Lacticaseibacillus paracasei subsp. paracasei: one gene and its partner. The protein of the gene in region 1 interacts with the protein of each later gene in a pairwise test. Links are inferred from orthologs where the notes say so. Each region holds a gene or a part of one and is shown on either strand. Other genes may lie near its edges.

Evidence for each region.
Region 2: the proteins of thrS (region 1) and rplA interact in binary tests that used the Escherichia coli proteins (3 or more experiments, as listed by UniProt). The link is inferred for Lacticaseibacillus paracasei subsp. paracasei from one-to-one orthologs.

What each region holds. Positions count from the first base shown.
Region 1 is NZ_AP012541.1:1,703,861-1,710,374, reverse strand. Bases 2,630-5,608 are described here. They hold thrS (threonine--tRNA ligase), read left to right. Parts: upstream 2,630-3,121; coding sequence 3,122-5,095; downstream 5,096-5,608. Other genes in these bases: LBPC_RS08390 (histidine phosphatase family protein), read right to left, coding at 5,216-5,608. Outside these bases: transcriptional regulator NrdR, read left to right, coding at 1-234; LBPC_RS08405 (replication initiation and membrane attachment family protein), read left to right, coding at 314-1,660; primosomal protein DnaI, read left to right, coding at 1,660-2,595; more of LBPC_RS08390, read right to left, coding at 5,609-5,785; LBPC_RS08385 (hypothetical protein), read left to right, coding at 5,935-6,324; LBPC_RS08380 (enhanced serine sensitivity protein SseB C-terminal domain-containing protein), read left to right, coding at 6,317-6,514. UniProt on the Escherichia coli protein: Catalyzes the attachment of threonine to tRNA(Thr) in a two-step reaction: L-threonine is first activated by ATP to form Thr-AMP and then transferred to the acceptor end of tRNA(Thr). The rate-limiting step is amino acid activation in the presence of tRNA.
Region 2 is NZ_AP012541.1:2,327,508-2,334,841, reverse strand. What follows is about bases 2,646-5,364. They hold rplA (50S ribosomal protein L1), read left to right. Parts: upstream 2,646-3,519; coding sequence 3,520-4,209; downstream 4,210-5,364. Other genes in these bases: LBPC_RS11405 (NAD-dependent succinate-semialdehyde dehydrogenase), read left to right, coding at 4,397-5,364; rplK (50S ribosomal protein L11), read left to right, coding at 2,995-3,420; mgtA (magnesium-translocating P-type ATPase), read left to right, coding at 2,646-2,702. In the rest of the region: more of mgtA, read left to right, coding at 72-2,645; more of LBPC_RS11405, read left to right, coding at 5,365-5,770; LBPC_RS11400 (MFS transporter), read right to left, coding at 5,841-7,046; LBPC_RS11395 (DUF3278 domain-containing protein), read left to right, coding at 7,303-7,334. UniProt on the Escherichia coli protein: One of the primary rRNA binding proteins, it binds very close to the 3'-end of the 23S rRNA. Forms part of the L1 stalk. It is often not seen in high-resolution crystal structures, but can be seen in cryo_EM and 3D reconstruction models.

The DNA.
Region 1 (6,514 bases):
GTTACCATGGAACAAATGCAAAGTATTGTCGATTCTGTCGAAAATCAGTTGCGTGCGATTGGTGAAAACGAAGTCTCCAGTCAGGCGATCGGTGAGTTTGTCATGTCTAAACTAGCCGATGTCGATGATGTTGCCTATATCCGTTTTGCCAGCGTTTATCGACAGTTTAAAGATATGTCTGTCTTCATGCAGGAACTGCAGGACATGATGAAGAAAGAAAAGACCAAGAAGTAAAGATCATCGCAGCTGAAAATGGTAAACCGGACCTGAGGCAAATGTCTCAGGTCCGTTGTCTGAAAAGAGGTGAAAGTGCATGCAACGTCCTGATACATTTAGTCCACAGGCAGGGTTTGTGTTAACAAAAGCCGGTCATTTGAGTGATTTTGACGAAAAAGTAGCAATTTCACTCTATCAGCCGCTCATCGGGCCGATTGCGATGGCATTGTATCTGAGCCTGTGGCAGGAAGTTAAAGATCGCGCACTAGTGACTGATCGACGTCTGCAATTATGGCTGCTGGATTTGTTAGATATTGATATTGATCAATTATTCAATGCGCGTGTCAAACTGGAGGCGGTCGGGTTATTGCGCACTTATACGCAAGTCGACTCATTAGGGCGTTACTACGCTTATGAGTTGTATGCACCGGTGGCACCTGATGCCTTTTTCAAGGACGATCTTCTCGGGTTGCTCCTATACGACAAAGTTGGGGAAAAAAGATACGATGAGCTGGTTGGCCAATTTAGCCTCAAACCAGTCCGCAGACCTGAATGGCAGGAGATTACAGCCAGTTTTCTCGATGTGTTTCGGTTTGATCATGATTTGAGCAAGGAACCACCAGCAGTGGTGGCAGCTAAATCAGATATGACGCAAAAAGAAGCCACGCGGCCACGGCTTGGCACAGGCGGCGGCTATGATTGGGCATTAGTCAAAGCGATGCTGGCGAATAGTAATATTCAAGCGGGGCAACTCGCAACGCATCAGGAAGCGTTGTATCAAATCGCCGGTTTTTACGGGATTCAACCGCCGGATTTTGCTCGCTTGATTAGTCGCGCCACAGATGTCATGACCGGCAAGATTAATTTGAGTCAATTGCGGCGCTTAGCTGAACAAGGCTACACCCGAGCACAACCACATGCGCAGCCGACGACCACGACGGCGCCGCCAAAAGTGGCATCAGCTGACGAAGCTTTGTTGCAAAAAGCCAAAAGTATGCCACCGCGCCAATTCTTAACCGCCGCCAAGCAGGCAAAAAATGTCCGAATGTACCCGGCTAACAACGAGTTACGTGCCGTTCAGCAGCTGAGTGAGCGGAATGTGTTCGATGCGCCGACGATCAATATTTTGATTGATTATATTTTACGAACCAATGACAGTATTAATCAGGCATTGCTTGATGCAATTGCTAACAGTTGGCTGAAAGCTAATGTGAACAGTCCCGAGGCTGCTTTGAAACAGATAAGTGACTTTGAAAAACAGAAGGCCAGTGGCCAAAAACGGCGTCAAGGTAGCGCCAAAGGTCCGCGGCAGGAGAAGTTGCCAGATTGGGCACAAGAAGGTTACCAGCCTGAAAAGAAAAAGGTGAGCGATGCTGACCGCGAGAAACTAGCAGCCCAATTGGCGAAACTGCGTGAACTCGGTGATAAAGGAGGCGCGAACTGATGGAAGATATGCGGAAACGAATTGCCATGTTGATGGATTCTCGACAGTGGCGGGATCGTTATTTCAAGATGGTCAAAGAAGCCTTGCAGGACCCTGAAGTTCAGGCTTTTCTAAAACAACATACCGGCGAACTCGCCGATGATGCGATTGATCGCGGAACCGCGAAGATCTACGAATTTGTCAGCGAACGAAACAAAATTGCTCGTGGCGAATTACCATTGGCACCGGGTTATAAGCCGACCCTAGTGGCAGCTAACGGTTTGATTGACGTCGCTTATGAACCAACAGATGCCAAAATTGCGGCCGATGAGGAGGCTAAACAGGCTTCCTTAGTCACATCGGTTAACATGCCCAAGGACATTCGTGGGGCAAGCTTAACCAATTACGATCCGACTGATGAGCGGATGGATGCTTTGTTGGCGGCTAATCAATTCGTTCTCGCCGTTGTTGCCGATCCTAAGGCTTTTCATCAAGGACTATATTTGAGTGGTCCATTTGGAGTCGGCAAAACATATTTGCTTGGCGCGATCGCCAATGATCTTGCCGAAAAAGGCGGGATTGCCAGTACCTTGATTCATGTCCCAACATTTGTGGTTGAAATGAAAAATGCCATCGGGAACAACACCGTCTTGCCAAAGATTGATCGCATCAAACGCGCGCAAGTTCTGATTCTTGATGATATCGGTGCTGAAAGCATTAGCCCATGGGTTCGCGACGATGTTCTTGGCATCATTTTGCAGTATCGCATGCAGGAAAAAATGCCGACCTTGTTTAGCTCGAATAAAAGCATGGAAGATTTAACTGCCTCACTTGCCGGCACAGATCGCGGAAATTCAGAGATGCTCAAAGCCAAGCGCATCATGGAACGGATTCATTTTTTAGCTAAAGAAGTGCAGGTCGGCGGTGAAAATCGGCGCAATCCATTGGCAGATTGACGCTCAAAGTAGCGCTATTCAGTTGTAAACCGTTGGCGGATGATGTTATTTCCAGAATTAATTGTAGCCGTGCGGACGGAGCTAGTTCACGCTGTGGCTGAAACGCGCTCTCTGGCGCAGAAATCTGCACATAAGGACCTCAAGCCTAAATGGCCAAAGCCCCGCCATTGAGGCTTGAGGTCCTTATGTTCCGGTTCCTAAACGCGCCAGAGAGCGCTCTTTTTCAGAAAACCTCTTGCACCTGACTGCGCAATGTGTTTCAATGAAGCTATCGAAGACGGAAGCAACAAAGGATCATCCAATAGAGAGCGAGACCATGGCTGAAAGTCTTGCAAGATCTGATCCGAACCACTTCTCGAGATTGCCGCAAGGCCCTGTTACGCAGGTTACGCGTCAATTAAGTGGCCAACAGCCGGTGCTGTTGGCAAACTGGGTGGAACCGCGATCACTGATCGTCCCTGATATCTCTTAAGAGATGTCAGGGATTTTTTGGTTTCTTCGAAAAAACAATAAAGGAGTCTTACTCATGGCATTAGATATTACATTTCCTGATGGTAACGTCAAACAGTTTCCTGATGGCACCACAGTTAAGGCAATCACCGAGGGTATTAGTAATAGCTTGGCAAAGAAGGCTGTCGCTGGCAAGTTAGATGGCGATTTGATCGCTTATGACGAACCGATTGCGCATTCTGGTCAATTGCAAATTATGACCAAGGATGATGCAGAAGGTTTGACCGTTTTGCGGCAAACAGCAGCGTTTGTGCTGGCCGCTGCTTTGAAAGACTTATACCCGGATATTCATTTTGGTCAGGGTCAAGCAACGGAAGACGGTTTTTACTACGATACCGATCGTGCTGACGGTCAGGTGAGTGTTGATGATTTGCCAACCGTTCAAAAGAAAATGGAAGCGATTATCAAGGAAAACGCGGCACTTGAACCAGTTGTGTTGAGTCGCGCCGAAGCTTTCCAAGCCTTCAAAAATGATCCATTCAAGAAGCAGTTGGTTGAAGCTGCTGGCGATCCGATCAAAGGCTATAAGTTAGGCGACTTCGTTGATTTTGAAGAAAAAGTGTTGCTCCCAAGTCTCAAGGACTTGAAGCATCTGAAGCTGCTGTCAGTGGCTGGTGCTTACTGGCAAGGCAAGAGCAGCAACCCGATGCTGCAACGGATCTACGGCACGGCATATTGGAGCGAAAAGGGTCTGGAAGATGATGCCAAACGACGCCAAGAAGCTGCTGAACATGACCATCGGGTGATCGGCCGTGATTTGGATCTATTCTTCGTTGATCCTAAGGTTGGTGCAGGCTTGCCGTACTGGATGCCAAATGGTGCCACGATTCGTCGTGTTATCGAACGCTATATCATTGACAAGGAAATTGCTGATGGGTATGAACACGTCTACACACCTGTTTTAGCTAACTTGGATCTCTATAAGACGTCTGGTCATTGGGATCACTATCGCGAAGACATGTTCCCGCCAATGGACATGGGTGACGGCGAAATGTTGGAATTGCGGCCAATGAACTGCCCAAGCCATATTCAGATTTATAACCATCACATTCGCTCTTATCGTGAATTACCGTTGCGGATCGCAGAACTCGGCATGATGCACCGTTATGAAAAGTCAGGTGCCCTGTCCGGCCTGCAACGTGTCCGTGAAATGACGCTGAACGATGGTCATACTTTTGTTGCTTTAGACCAAGTTCAAGAAGAATTCAAAAAGATTCTGCGCTTGATCATGGATGTCTACGAAGACTTCAATATCACCGATTACAGTTTCCGGCTTTCATATCGTGACCCTAAGAACACCGAAAAATACTTCGATGATGACGAAATGTGGACCCGTAGCCAAAGCATGTTAAAAGGTGCCATGGACGACTTGAAACTGGATTATTACGAAGCCGAAGGTGAAGCTGCCTTCTATGGTCCAAAGTTGGATATCCAAACGAAGACCGCACTTGGCAATGACGAAACCATGTCAACCATTCAACTGGACTTTATGCTTCCGGAACGGTTTAATCTAACCTACGTCGGTAAAGACGGTGAAGAGCATCGGCCAGTCATGATTCACCGCGGGATTGTCGGCACGATGGAACGGTTCATTGCCTATCTGACGGAAATCTACAAGGGTGCCTTCCCAACTTGGCTAGCACCGACACAAGCTGTTTTGATTCCAGTCAACAATGATCTGCATCTGGATTACGTCAATCGCATTAAGAAACAAATGTTAGTCGCCGGTCTCCGCGTTAAAGTTGACGATCGGAACGAAAAGATGGGCTACAAGATTCGTGAAGCGCAAACCAAGAAGATTCCATACACCGTTGTTGTCGGCGATAAGGAATTGAATGATGCTGCGGTTTCGGTTCGCCGCTATGGGGATGAACACACCAAAGAAGAAGCAGGCAACATGTTCATCGATGCTTTAGTCGCTGAAGTGAAGAATTACAGCCGTGACGGCAAAACCAAGCCAGGCGAAGCGACCAAGGTTTTAGGTGATTAGTGTCATTTTCAATCAAATGGGGAAGGAACTTTTGAGACATTGTTCTCAAAGCTCCTTTTTCTTTTGATCAAAATCCCGAAAAGCGCCATCAGTTTTGGATTATTTTGAGGTTTGGAAACACTATTTTAGAACTTTAAATGTCTTTGATTTTGGTTCCCAGACAGCTAGGTGAACCATATTGCCTGCATGCATTTCGATACGGGTGACAGCGGCGTAACCAAGTTTCGAGAAAAAATGATAGCCGATACCGGGGATGGCCGCTTCGACAAGACTGCTTATCGCCGTGCCATGACTACCGACAGCGACGAATGCCGAACTTGGCAGTCCATATAAAAATGAAAGGTAACGTTCTTGAACTTGATGAATAGATTCACCAGGTTTTTCAAAGAATGTTAAATCTTGCCACTGCTGATTAACATAGTCAGAAAAATTTGGCAGCCATGCAGGCATTTTTCGCTCCACCAATAGTTCGTTTTTTTGAACGGGTAAGCCGTGATCATCTGCAATCGGTGTGATCGTATCAACAGCACGTTTGAGTGGGCTTGAAAAAAAGGCCGTGTACGGATATTGATGCAAACTGTCAACCAACTGCTGAGTTTGCCGCTGACCAGCGCTGGTCAGTGGCCGCAAAAAATCATCATGAATCGTGATGTCTGGTTCAGCATGCCTCACTAAGTCAATTGTTGCCATGGTGATTTCTCCATTCATTCATAATTTTGTTGTTAGTATCTTTAGGAACAGGTTTGTTCTCGCCAAATTTAGCACATCCGCCATTTGTTTTCAGCATGTATGATAAACTGGACACATTTACGACACACGTCAAAAGAAAGGGTGAATCGGTGTTTATCGCATTATGGGCTTCATGGCTCGTCTTATTCGTGGTCACAAAGATCCTCGCTGCCGTTTTGTATTTGGTGGTTTTGTTCGCTTACATGAAGCTGCCATGGCGGACCCCGAATCAGCGCGGTTACTGGTTAATTGCCCATCGCGGCCGTGGCCTGTTAGTGATCATGGGCATTGTGATGTTGCTAACTGTTGTTGGTGCTTATGGCATCGCAACTTGGTGGTTTGCTAAAATTGAATTTCAACCTCAAGGTGTGGCTGTTTTCGGCAGTGTTGGCATTGTGTTACTCTCATGGCTGGTTGGCCTACCAAAAAAATTACGCAGGTTTCGTGGCAAAGTGAGTGCCGATCAGAAACGAGATAAAGGGGAAAACGATGATGACTGATGAACCAATTGTTCAAAATCCACAACTTATTCATTTGATTCAGTTATTACGGGCTGATCAGAATGAGGAGACCCAAGCCGCTTTTTACGCTGCTTTAAAGACTGCTAAATTCATATTGCCTGTTGGGACAACGAGAGATGGTGATCCGACAATCGTCATGATTACGGATGATCAAGGACAGGACTTCTTA
Region 2 (7,334 bases), 620 kb from region 1 along the record:
AAGCTCATTTTTCTATTGTCCTCATGGTGACGGTTTCTTGGCCTGCCAGCGTATCTTATAGGAGAATAAGCATGCTAAAGAAGACGATGTCGGGGCATGGCGCCTCGACCCAAGAAAAAACGGCAGCATTGACGCGCTACAGTCAAATGAGCGATCAAGCAGTCTACCAAGCATTGAAAACCAATCCAGATGGTTTGAGCAGTACCGAAGCTGCGGATCGCTTAGAAGCAGTCGGCGCGAATACTGTTGTGACCCAACATCCGCGCCCATGGTATTTGATTTTACTTTCGGCTTTTAATGAACCGTTTGTCTGGGTGTTGGCCTTTTTGGTGGCAGTATCGACTGCGACAGCTGACTATGATGGCGCGATGATGATGAGTCTGATGATTGTGCTGTCGGTGACGATTCATTTTTGGCAAGAATACCGCTCTCAAAAAGCTAGCCATGCCTTGGCTGCCTTGATTGCGAACACAACAGCGGTGACGCGTGATGGTCAGACGCAGGAACGGTCGATGGATGACGTCGTGCCAGGGGATGTCGTCCAGCTTGCCACTGGGGATATGATCCCGGCCGATGCCTATTTAGTGGCCACCCACGATCTATTTATTAACCAGTCTTCGTTCACCGGCGAAGCGATGCCAGTGGAAAAGCGCGCTGAAGTCTACGAACAGGATGCTGATATTAGTGTCTTTGACTATCCTAATTTAGTTTTTATGGGCACAGACGTTATTTCCGGTTCTGGGACTGCGGTTATTTTGAAGACTGGGGATGCGACGTACTTTGGCGATATGGCTAGTCAGATTAGCGGCAAAACGGATCCGACCAGTTTTGAGCGCGGTATGCGAGCCATCAGTCGGTTGTTGATCGGGATGATGCTCGTGCTCGTACCAGTCGTATTTGTCATCAATGGCGTGACGAAGCAGGATTGGTCACAAGCTTTCTACTTCGCAATAGCAGTGGCCGTTGGACTCACGCCGGAAATGTTGCCAATGATTGTCAACAGCAACTTAGCAAAAGGCGCCTTGGCGATGTCGAAGCGGAAAGTAATCGTTAAACGACTACATGCCATTCAAAATTTGGGCGCCATTGATACGCTTTTTACCGATAAAACTGGCACGATCACTGAGGACCGGGTTGTGGTGATGCGGTATGTGGATGCCACCGGCAAAACCGATCCAGCAGTGCTGCGGTTGGCTTATATGAATGCTAATTATCAAACCGGTTGGCACAATCTCATGGATACAGCCGTGGTTGATTATGTGAAAGAACATCACGACGAAATTGTGGACTTGCCAGCGGGATTAGAAAAAATTGATGAAATTCCGTTTGATTTTGAACGCCGGCGACTGACAGTGGTGGTAGCCAATCACGACCACCAATGGATGATCACAAAAGGTGCCTTTGAAGAAATGTTGGCGGTCTGTGATCAGGTTCAGCTTCATGGTGAGATCCTACCGTTGACTGACGAACGCAAACGTCAGCTTGAGCAAACCAATGCCATGATGAGTGGGCAAGGCATGCGCATGATTGTGGTTGCCTATCGCACGGATGTCCATGAACAACGCATTTACACGACTGATGATGAGCAACATATGGTCATGGCAGGCTTTTTGGGCTTTCTCGATCCCGCCAAGCCAGACGCCAAAGAAGCGGTCAGCTTGCTGCATGCTCATGGCGTTCGTGTGAAAGTGCTGACAGGTGACAATGCGATCATCACCCAACACGTAGCCGAAGAAGTCGGGATTCCTGAGCAAGCAGTGATCAGCGGCAATGAAGTGGACGCCATGACCGATAATGATTTGCTCGAAGCTGTTGAAACCACTGATCTTTTCGTGAAACTGAGTCCGATGCAGAAAGCCCGCATCATCAAGACAACTCAAGGGGCTGGGCATACGGTAGGGTATATGGTTGACGGCATCAATGACACCGCCGCTTTGCGTGAAGCCGATGTCGGTATCAGCGTCGATACCGCGGCGGATATTACCAAGGATGTCAGTGGCATTATTTTGCTTGAAAAGAGTCTGCTGGTGTTGGAAGACGGTATTGTTGAGGGTCGTCGCGTTTATGCTAATGCCATGAAGTACATTAAAATGACGATCGCCTCTAACTTTGGGAACGCGTTTTCCGTACTTATTGCCAGCATTTTCTTGCCATTTTTGCCTATGCTGTCCATCCAACTGTTGCTTCAAAACCTGATTTATGACACCTCGCAAATGACCATTCCTTGGGACAATGTCGATGATGACACGCTCGCGAAGCCGACACCATGGCGGGCCGATGGTCTACTGCGCTATGCCCTGACGTTTGGACCACTAAGCTCGATTTTCGATATTACCACCTTCCTGTTCTTATGGTTCGGACTGGGCGTTGGCGCACATGCCGCGAGTTTACCTGCAGAACACATGTTTCAGGCAGGTTGGTTTGTGGTTGGACTCTGCACACAATCATTGGTCATTCATGTCCTGCGTACCCGTAAAGTACCATTCTGGCGCGTCCCAGCTTCAGCTATCGTGATTCTCTCCACTATGATGGCGCTATTAGTCGGCCTCTTCCTGATTCTTTCCCCGCTCCACAAAGCCTTCGACTTCGGCATCCTCCCAGCAGCTTACTGGCCAGGCGCCGTCATCATTGTCTTAGTCTATCTGGGGATGGTCGAATGGGCAAAAGCGGGTTACCTCAAACGTGGACGGCCATGGCTGTGAACGTACGCGAGTTCAAAACTGTGCCTACAGCTCTAGCTTCGCGGTCGCCAGCCCCCGACGCTATGTGACCGCTCGGAATGTCGGAAACAAACCGCACAAAATAGAATCATTAACAAGAATGTGTTTGTTATCGTTGGAATGTGAGTCCTACTGGTTCACGTGCTTTTACGAGTTTAACTTGTGTTTTACCCCGTAAAATGATAATCTATTCAAGTATGTTTTCAGCATACGCGTGGGAGGCCAAAACTTCTGGCCATCATAACCACATCACGGACTTAAGGAGGTATGTCTCGTGGCTAAAAAAGTAGCAAACATTGTCAAACTCCAAATTCCTGCTGGGAAAGCAACCCCAGCTCCTCCGGTTGGCCCTGCTCTTGGGCAAGCCGGTATCAATATTATGGGGTTCACTAAGGATTTCAATGCACGTACGGCTGACCAGGCCGGCATGATTATCCCAGTTGTGATCACTGTGTACGAAGATCGTTCATTCGATTTCGTCACCAAGACCCCACCGGCTGCTGTTCTTTTGAAGAAGGCTGCTGGTGTTGAACACGGTTCCGGCGAACCAAACACCAAAAAGGTTGCTAAGGTAACCAAGGATCAGGTCAAGGAAATCGCCGAAACAAAGATGCAAGACCTTAACGCTGCCGATGTTGAAGCGGCTATGCGCATGGTTGAAGGAACAGCTCGTTCCATGGGCTTCGAAGTCGAAGGCTAAGACGCACTGTTCGGATTCTCAGTGAAAGCTGAGCGAATCAGGTGGAAGGGAGAAAAACTTATCTCCCAGTGACCACATTTGCAAGGAGGAAAACCCAGAATGGCTAAAAAAGGTAAAAAGTATTTAGAGGCTGCTAAGGCCGTTGACCCGACCAAGCAGTACACCCCTGAAGAAGCGGTGGACTTGCTTAAGAAAATCGACTTTGCTAAGTTCGATGAAACCGTTGAAGTTGCTTATCGCTTGAACGTTGATCCAAAGCAGGCTGATCAGCAGATTCGTGGCGCCGTTGTGCTGCCAAACGGAACTGGTAAAACTGCTAAGGTGATCGTTTTTGCACAAGGCGACCAAGCCAAGGCTGCTGAAGACGCAGGCGCTGACATCGTTGGTGCTGAAGACTTAGTTCAGAAGATCCAAGACGGCTGGTTGGACTTTGACGTTGCCGTTGCAACACCGCCAATGATGGCTCAAGTTGGTCGTTTAGGCCGTGTCCTTGGACCAAAAGGCTTAATGCCAAACCCTAAGACTGGCACAGTTACGATGGACACTGCTAAAGCAGTTAAGGACATCAAGGCTGGGCAGGTTGCTTACCGTGTTGACAAGGCTGGTATCATCCATGCCCCAATCGGTAAGAAGAGCTTCGATGCTGACAAGCTGCTTGAGAACTTCAAAGCAATGAATGATATTGTCTTGAAAGCTCGTCCAGCAAGCACGAAGGGGATTTACATCAAGAGCTTGGCGCTGACTGCTACCATGGCACCCGGCATCAAGGTTAACCCTTCAGACTTCTAATCTGAATCTAGCACGACATGAAGATCCGCACTCGCTGCGGGTCTTTTTTTGATCCGATGTATCAAAAGATATAGACCAATTGCTGCGTGGACGTTATTAAAAGCCAGTAAATTAATTTGCTAAAGTTGGCATATGAGGCGTGAATAAGCTATGATTAAGTAAGTATATGAAGGGAGCGCTTTCAATTATGGCTTATCAGACCATTGATCCGAACACGAATACCTTAGAAAAAACATACTCAAATACCACACCGACGCAAATTAGCGAGATGTTGGCAACTGGGCACGCTTTTTACAAGCAGGAGCGGAACGTCAATCCAGCAACGCGTGCAGCAACATTACATGCAGTTGCTGCCTATTTCCGCAATAACGCTGACGAAATGGCAGCGATTATTACGCGAGAAATGGGTAAGCGCACGGAAGAAGCACTTTTTGAAGTGGAACTCTGTGCTGAGATTGCGGACATGTATGCTGATCGGGCGCCGGCTTTGTTGCAGCCGCAACCGATCAATAGTACTGCTGGTGCTGTTGTGATTAACCATCTTGCAAGCGGGATTGTTTTTGGGGTTGAACCATGGAATTTCCCTTATTATCAATTGATGCGCGTGTTTGCACCGAACTTTATGGTTGGTAATGCAGTCATCATCAAACCATCGAGCAATGTGCCAGCTAGTGGGCTTGAATTTGAAAAGGCTGTACTGGGTGGCGGTGCTGATAAGGGCGCCTTCCAAATTGCCTTGATTGGCCATGCGGATAGTGAAACATTCATTAAAGATCCGCGGGTTGCTGGGGTCTGCCTGACTGGTTCAGAGCGAGCAGGTTCGCAAGTGGCAGCACTTGCTGGCAAATATCTGAAGAAGTCGTTGCTGGAACTTGGCGGAATGGATGCCTTCTTGGTACTTGACGGGGCCGATCTTGATACTGTGATTCCTGAAGCTATCAAGACGCGGTTAATGAATTGCGGCCAAGTCTGCACCAGTTCGAAACGGTTCATTGTTTTAGATAAATATTACGATGATTTTGTGGCCGGTTTGAAGAAAGGCTTTGAGAATCTTAAAATTGGCGATCCGAGTGATCCCACAGTTAATGTTGGCCCGATGACCAGCCAAAAGGCGAAGGACAAGTTGCAGAAGCAAGTTGACGAAGCTATTGCTCACGGTGCTAAAGTGGTTTATGGCAATACCCCGGTTGATTTGCCAGGCGCTTTCTTCCAGCCGACTATTTTGACTGACATTGATCAGGACAATCCGGCTTATCGTACCGAATTGTTTGGACCAGTTGCCTGCGTTTACAAGGTTCACAGTGAAGATGAAGCGGTTGAACTGGCCAATGATGTGCCTTATGGCTTGGGGGGCGCAGTCTTTGCGGGTGACACTAATCACGCAGCAGAAGTCGCAGCTCGGATTGAAACCGGCATGGTTGGTGCCAATCAAAGCCAAAACTATAATGCTGAATTGCCATTCGGCGGTGTGAAGAACTCCGGCTATGGACGTGAACTTGGCGATCTCGGGTTATTCACGTTTGTTAATGAACAAACGGTTACTCGCGCATTACGGCGTTAACTTCAGTAAAAAGCCTTGCAGTCTGCGGGAATTCCCGCAAATTACAAGGCTTTTTTGTTGGCTGTTGAGACTATTCAAGCGTGTCGGCAAGTTTCACGCCCATGGTTTCTTGGCCGAGGAAGACAATTGCTAGGACTGCTATGAGGATGGCGGCGGTGAAAATGCTAAAGATGCCGCCAACTGACCAGTGTGATCCCAAAAGATGACCGACTAACAACGGTCCAACCACACCACCGATGCGGCCGATACCGGCGGCCATACCGGAACCACTGCTGCGGACAACAGTTGGGTATTGTTCAGGAGAATACGCGTATAACGCGCCCCAAGCTCCGAGATTGAAGAAGGAGAGCAACATACCGGCAGTCAGTAGCATTGGCAAACCGGTGGCTAGGCCAAAGCCTAATGCGCTGGCGGCTGTGCCTAGCAGAAACAGACTCAGCACCATTTTACGTCCCCATTTTTCAATTAACCAAGCAGCGACGAAATAGCCAGGCAACTGCGCAAGCGTCATGATTAAGACGTAACCAAAACTATTAATCAGACTAAATCCTTTGAGTACCATGACACTTGGCAGCCAAAGAAACATGCCATAGTAAGAGAAGACTACCATGAACCAGACGATCCACAGCATCAAGGTTGCGCGAACATAAGGCGGGCGCCAAAGGGTGCTGAGGGTTTTGAGCAAGCCGGGCCGCGCCACTTTTTTAAAGACATGCGATTCGTTGATGCCTTCACGAAAATAAAACGCATAGAGTCCGGCTAAACCAGTGGCAAAGACGGCAACGCGCCAGCCCCAGATTGGCATAATGAAGTAAGAAATAATGGCTGCTAACAGCCAACCGGCAGCCCAGAAACTTTCCAACAGGACAACACTACGACCACGTTTTTCAACTGGCACACTTTCTGAAACCAAGGTTGATGCCACTGGTAGCTCGCCACCGAGGCCTGCACCGATGATGAATCGCAAACCAAGAAAAATGCCGTAACTTGTGGCGAAGGCAGAAATGCCGCTGCCAATTGAAAAAACTAGCAAAGTAAGAATCAAGATCGCTTTACGGCCAAAACGGTCCGCCATCATCCCGAACAAAATGGCACCAACGGCCATCCCGATTGAACTGACACTGCCAATCCAGCCCATTTGCACCGTACTTAATTGCCATTCGCTATGTAAGGCTGCAATGACGAAACTTAACATGCCAACATCCATGGCATCAAACAGCCATGCAACGCCGATGCCAACGATCAGCCGCGTATGGCCGGACGGTTTTTTTGACATTTTCGCGCCTCCTTTAATGGAGCCTAGGGTGTCTTGACACCCTAGGCTTGTTTACTATTTCACCAAAAACAAACCGTGATGTCAATGAAAATTTCAATATTTTGACAACTGGAACAGACACAGAGATTTTTCCTTGATGAATCGTAGTTTATTGTCACGGAAAAATTTTTTAAATGCGCGTGATTCATGAAAAAGGCGTTGGCGATCCGTGTTAAGATTGGAACATTGTTTAATTAAAAAATAGAAGAGGGTTCCTATGAAGAAAATCACAGAATGGTATTATGGCAT